DNA from 2 places in the Thalassotalea sp. PLHSN55 genome. Region 1 is predicted to be linked to the other one. Evidence: predicted binding sites of a transcription regulator. Region 1 holds the regulator's gene; the other holds the start of a gene.
The links. Region 1 encodes MetJ, which represses methionine synthesis genes. Its sites were predicted from a motif close to TAGACGTCTAGACGTCTA; they were not measured.
Positions count from the first base shown of each region.

Region 1 (3,434 bases):
TGTCAGCAATACCATACGATTGGCGATATTAAATCAAAAAGACGCTATCGCGGTAATGAAGCTCGTCGGGGCAACCGACGCGTTTATTCAACGCCCTTTTTTATACTCTGGCGTTTGGTATGGCATTTTAGGCGGTTTGTTTTCAGGCATTACCGTCAGCTTGTTGGCGTATTATCTTTCAAGCTCAGTCGAAAAAATTACCGACCTTTACCGCAGTAGCTTTACTTTACAAGGACTATCGGCGTTTGAGTACATTTTACTGTTATCTTTTGCTGTTACATTAGGCCTTGTTGGCAGCTATCTATCTGTTAGAAAACACATTAGAGAAATTGAACCGACCACAGATTAAAACCTTTGTTTTACACTCTTGCCACCATTTTCACCTTCAAAGCGCTTTTTGGGTTACTTCTTTTAACAAAAATACACAAATTAGTTTAAAAAAAGTGGAATAGAAAGTTGTTTTCCCCGTTCTACTTAGGTAGTGTTGAGAATCACCTCGTGATCTTTTGCTTTATTATTGATAAAATCACGGGCGTAAAAATTTTAGTAAATGGATATGAGGATAAATACAATGCAATCGATGGCGTTAACCGTCCCACGTAGTGGCAGCATTGAAACATATGTGCAATCAGCTTATAGCATTCCTATGCTTACTGCCGAAAGAGAGCAGGAGCTTGCTACACGCCTCCATCAGCATGACGACTTACAAGCTGCACAAGAGCTGATTATGTCGCATTTACGATTTGTTATTCACGTTGCTAAAGGCTATGCCGGTTATGGTTTACCGCAAGCTGATCTTATTCAAGAAGGTAACGTAGGTTTAATGAAAGCTGTTAAGCGTTTTAACCCGGAAGTGGGTGTTCGCTTGGTTTCTTTTGCTGTTCATTGGATCAAAGCAGAAATTCATGAGTTTGTTTTACGTAACTGGCGTATTGTTAAAGTTGCAACAACTAAAGCTCAACGTAAATTATTTTTTAATTTACGTAAAAATAAAAAGCGCTTAGGTTGGTTTAGTAATGATGAAATTAATAACGTTGCTGAAACTTTAGGTGTAAGTACTAAAGATGTGTTGGAAATGGAATCTCGTATGAGTAACCAAGACCAAGCCTTTGAACTTTCTTCTGATGAAGACGACAGTGCAAGCGCTGGTAGTTTTTCTCCAGCACAATATCTTGAAGACAAGCAGTCTGACTTAGCAACTATTGTTGAAGACGACAATTGGGAGAATCACGCAAACCAACGTTTAACTTCTGCATTAGTGGATTTAGACGAGCGTAGCCAAGATATTATTCGCACCCGTTGGTTAACGGATGATAAAGCGACTTTACAAGAGCTAGCAGATAAATACCAAATCTCAGCAGAGCGTGTTCGCCAACTTGAAAAGAATGCGTTAACAAAACTTAAAAACACTATGGTGATATAGTAGTGGCTTAGTTTTGCTTAGCACTTAAGCATAAAAAATAGACATAAAAAAACCGGCTAAAAAGCCGGTTTTTTTATGTCTATTTTTTATAAGTCTAATTTAATCTTCATCAACTTCATAAGCGCTGAAGTCGGTAATACCTTGCTCTTCAAGCAGTTTACGTACACTAGCAGGTAGCTTTTGATCATTGTCTTTAGCTAAATCATTGTCGTCAGGTAGAGGCTGACCGGTAAATGCGTGTAAAAATGCTTCGCATAACAGTTCGCTATTGGTAGCGTGGCGTAAATTACTGACTTGGCGACGGGTGCGTTCATCGGTTAACACCTTAAGGACACGTAATGGGATAGAGACAGTAATTTTTTTGACTTGCGCGCTTTTTTTGCCGTGCTCCGCGTAAGGATTAATATACTCACCATTCCACTCAGCCATGAACTTACCTCGATACTTCGATAAAAAGGGAGAAACCCTTAGATTAAAATAATTTGCTAGGCTAAATTGTACTGGTTGTAGGGCTTGAGTCAACAGTGAAAGTGTAGAAGTTTAGATGTCTAAAGTTCTTGACCGCTTTTACTAAAGTGTTTAGAGTTATAGACGTCCAAACATCTAAATGAATTTGAGGAATAAAATGACGGTTAAAAAAATTGCTACAGTCGCCGTACGCGCTGGCATTAATAACGATAAGCACCACGGTGCAGTTGTTGCTCCAATTCACTTGTCGAGTACATATTCGTTAAAAGGCTTTAATGAAAAGCGCGAATTTGACTATTCCAGAACGGGTAACCCAACCCGAGCAACATTAGCACAAGCGATTGCCGATCTAGAGCAGGGCAGTGTTGGTGTGGTCACCAGTACCGGCATGGCTGCGGCTCATTTAGTATGCCAGTTGCTTTCTGTTGACGATGTTATTGTTATTCCACATGACTGCTATGGCGGCAGTTATCGTTTATATACCCATTTAGCTAAACGCGGCTTATTTAAGGTTATTGTCGTTGACCAAAACGATGAACAAGCACTAGCCGATGCTTTAGCGCAAAAACCCAAAGTGGTGTTAATCGAAACACCAAGTAATCCTTTATTACGATTAGTTGATATTGAAAAAGTCGCAAAACTAAGTCACGACGTTGGCGCTTTAGTGGCGGTTGATAATACTTTTATGTCACCTGTATTACAGCGCCCGCTCACCTTAGGTGCTGATATTGTGTTTCATTCGACCACTAAATACATTAATGGTCACAGTGATGTTGTTGGTGGTGTTTTGGTTACTAAAGATCAAGCATTAGGCGAAGAGCTTGCTTGGTGGGCAAACTGCATTGGCATTACAGGCGCCGCATTTGACAGCTATCTAACTGTGCGTGGCTTAAAAACTCTGCCACTTAGAATGAAACAGCATCAACAAAATGCCGATGCTGTTGCTGAGTTTTTAGTGAATCATCCCGCCGTTGAAAAAGTATATTACCCGGGGCTTAGTGATCACCCAAGTCACGCATTAGCTAAAAAACAGCAAGCGAATTTTGGTTCAATGATGAGTTTTGAAGTGAAAGGTGGTGAAGCTGCCGTTAAAGCACTATTTGCCAATCTGGATTTGTTTACCTTGGCGCAGTCGTTAGGTGGTGTGGAAAGCTTGATCAGTCATCCATCGACAATGACTCATGCAGGCATGGAATTAGAAGCGCAAATAGCTGCAGGTATTAAGCAATCGTTAGTGCGCGTATCGGTTGGTATAGAAGATATTGACGATATTATTGCTGATCTTGGTCAAGGCTTAGCCGCCAGCCAACATAATTAGTCAAAGCTACCGCTAAGTTTTCGATAAGTCATAGGTAATTAAAACATGCAAACTAATGTTGCTACTCAACAAAGTATTGAACCCAATCAATTAGCTAAACATGCCATTAGTGTGCATAAGTTCGGTGGTAGTAGTTTAGCTACCACCCAATGTATTGAACGTGTCGTTTCAATTATTCAGAAAAATTGTCAGCTTAATGACGTGGTGGTTGTTTCCGCCAGTGGC
Region 1 covers NZ_JBPDIH010000009.1:152,565-155,998, forward strand. Annotated here, with positions in the region: gene ftsX (permease-like cell division protein FtsX) at 1-349, shown strand, start outside; gene rpoH (RNA polymerase sigma factor RpoH) at 557-1,423, shown strand; gene metJ (met regulon transcriptional regulator MetJ) at 1,523-1,852, opposite strand; gene metB (cystathionine gamma-synthase) at 2,049-3,209, shown strand; gene metL (bifunctional aspartate kinase/homoserine dehydrogenase II) at 3,255-3,434, shown strand, end outside.

Region 2 (3,434 bases), on a different contig from region 1:
TCATAGTTTAATGGGGCATAATCGCCAAGTGTTTTATGTAACCTTAGGTGGCTTTGATACCCATACCGGGCAGCTAAATGCACATAACGGTTTATTAGCGACCTTATCTGATGCTATGGCGGCATTTTATAGTGAAATGCAGCGTCAAGGCTTATCAGATAATGTCACCACGTTTACCATGTCTGATTTTGGTCGTCGGATCACACCAAACGCTTCAGGTACCGATCATGGCTGGGCAGGGCATCAATTAGTGATGGGCGGTGCGGTTAAAGGGGGTAAAGCCTATGGTAATTGGCCTGATTTAACCCCAGGCGGAGCGTTTGATTATAATAATGGTCGTGTTATACCTGATACGTCCGCTGATCAAGTGTGTGCTAGTTTAGCTAAATGGTTTGGTTATACTCAGCCAGTTGAGTCGTTATTTAACTCACTCAATAACTTTACTGATAAAACCATCGATTTTATTTAGCCAATACAGTGAATAAAACTTAGCAATAAAAAAGCCGACGTAATGTCGGCTTTCTATTATTTTCTTTGCGGCTTTGACTGAATTAAAGACCAGCAGCGGCGCGAAGTGCGTCAGCTTTATCGGTTTTTTCCCAGCTAAAGGCGGTGAATGTTTCATCGCCAACGGTCATTTCAAATGGTTCACGACCAAAGTGACCATATGCGGCTGTTTGACGGTACATCGGGTGAAGTAAGTCTAACATTTTAGTAATACCGTATGGGCGAAGGTCAAAATGTTCACGCACCAATTCAACTAATTTTTCTTCGCTTACTTTACCTGTGCCAAAGGTTTCAATTGAAATAGACGTTGGCTCTGCAACACCAATAGCGTAAGACACTTGAATTTCACAGCGATCAGCAAGACCGGCCGCAACAATGTTTTTAGCGACATAACGACCTGCGTAAGCAGCGCTGCGATCAACTTTAGATGGATCTTTACCTGAGAAAGCGCCGCCACCATGACGAGCCATGCCGCCGTAGGTATCAACAATAATTTTACGACCAGTTAAACCACAATCACCTACTGGGCCGCCAATAACAAAACTGCCGGTTGGGTTGATATGGTATTTAGTATTTTCTGTTAATAATTCTGCCGGTAATACGTGCTTGATAATGTTTTCCATTACCGCATCAAACAAATCTTCTTGCTTAATGTCTGGGTTATGCTGAGTAGAAAGCACAACTGTATCAATAGCAACAGGCTTGTTATCTTCGTATACAAAAGTCACTTGGCTTTTTGCATCAGGGCGTAACCAAGGTAAAATACCTGATTTACGTGCTTCAGCTTGGCGCTCAACTAAACGGTGTGAATAATAAAGCGGCGCAGGCATTAAGGTTTCAGTTTCGTTAGTGGCATAACCAAACATTAAACCTTGGTCACCAGCACCTTGTTCTTCAGGCTTAGAGCGGTCAACACCTTGGGCAATTTCTTGCGACTGTTGTCCGATTAAATTCATAATGCCACAGGTTTCACCGTCAAAACCAACATCAGATGATGTGTAGCCAATATCGCTGATCACTTTACGGGTTAAGTCTTCTAAATCAACCCAAGCTGATGTTGAAATTTCACCAGAGATAATAGCAACGCCAGTTTTAACCATAGTTTCACAAGCAACACGGGCGTGTTTATCTTTAGCAATTATCGCATCTAAAACCGCATCAGAAATTTGATCGGCAATTTTATCTGGGTGACCTTCAGAAACAGACTCTGAGGTAAAAAAGTGAGTAGACATAATCCCTCTAATAATAAATTGATTAACCTACTTACATGCAGGCGTGGTGAAAATTTTTGCTAATTCTACTCTGATAAAAATTATTTTTCTACCTTTTTATGTCTAGACGTCTAAATGTCTTAAATTTATTTATTTAAGATCATCATCACTCTAGTTTGTAAATATAATAGTTACAAATGCGCGTACAAATGAAACCTGACTTAACATTATTAACATATAATAGAACTTACATATCCAATAAACTAATTTGAAAATATAAATTAGGATAAAAACATGATAAATACTAAGTGGAAATTAACTGCAGCGGCAGTTGCAGCGGCATGTATGTTAACACCTGCGCAAGCAGTTGAATTGTACAATGATGGTAAAACAAAGTTTAATGTGAACGGTGATTTATCCGTTTTTTATCTTAAAAGCGATGGTGTTAGTGAAGTAGGTGATGGTTTCTCTCGCTTCATGTTTGATATGTCACGCGAATTTGATAATGGCTGGACTGGCTTTGGTAAAATAGAGCAAGGTATTGCTTTATCAAACACCGACAATAAACTAATTGTTAACCGTAACGGCTTAACTAGCACAGGCCCTTCCGGCGATCATACATGGTTGCGTCAAGGTTATGTAGGTATTGCTAATGATACATACGGTAGCTTTAGCATGGGTAAAATGTTCAGTGTGGGTTACAAGGTAACTGGTGGCACTGATATTTTTGAAATTTTTGGTTCACAAGCTGCGGGTATTTATAACTTTGGCACTGATGGTGGTTTCTCAGGTACAGGTCGCGCGGAACAAGCCATTCAATACAACCTAGACTGGAACAAGTTCTCATTTGGATTACAGTTCACTGCATCAGGCGATAACCAAATTGATGTAAATGACAACGAAGAGACAGGTCCTTCAGCAACAGTAAATTATTCAGACTCTTACAGCTGGTCAGTACTTTATTCTCCATTAGAAAAAGTTAAAGTTGGTGTTGCTTATAACAAAGCGAATGTTGAATTTAATGAAGATTTACAACATTTGGTTGAAGTAGCTGAAGTTGAAGACGAAATGACATCAGCGAGCATTACTTACGGTAGTTACCATAACCGTGGTTTATACATGTCTTGGGTATTCTCAGATATGAAAAACCATGAAATCAATGACGAAGGTAAGTTAATGACAGAAGCTTTTGGTTCTGAACTTTACGCTTCGTACCGTTTTGAAGGTCCTTGGGCGTTAGTGGGTGGTTACAACTCATTGAAAGATAACTCAGTAGCTACAAACGGTTCAAATGAAAGCAACTATCACTTAAAGTATGCAATTGTTGGCGTAAACTATTTCTTTGATGATGATTTTTACCTTTACTCAGAAGCAAAAATCAATGACTCAGAATCGTCTACTGGTAGCGATTACGATGAAAACGCCATTGGTTTTGGTATCAAATACAACTTCTAAACCTAGCTAACAATCTAGTAAGCAATTTAGATGTGAGTTAATTGTTTTAACCTCTTTGTAAGAGGTTAAAGCAATTATTATCATTCAATTTCGTCGTTCTTATTTTACTGCTTTATCGAAGAAAGCTTCACTTCAGATCTTGTTTTACATTTCTCTATTGTCACAACTTCCTCTTAATGTGACTCACTTTCCGTATTAAGTTATAACACGTATTTTTTCTTGGCTACACAAGCAATAAACAATCTAACACACGAAAAATCA
Region 2 covers NZ_JBPDIH010000002.1:71,247-74,680, reverse strand. Annotated here, with positions in the region: gene ACRRSQ_RS03525 (DUF1501 domain-containing protein) at 1-469, shown strand, start outside; gene metK (methionine adenosyltransferase) at 552-1,739, opposite strand; gene ACRRSQ_RS03515 (porin) at 2,013-3,173, shown strand.
Region 2: a site for MetJ is predicted at 1,835-1,852, ahead of metK (methionine adenosyltransferase). Genes of this name have one in related genera too.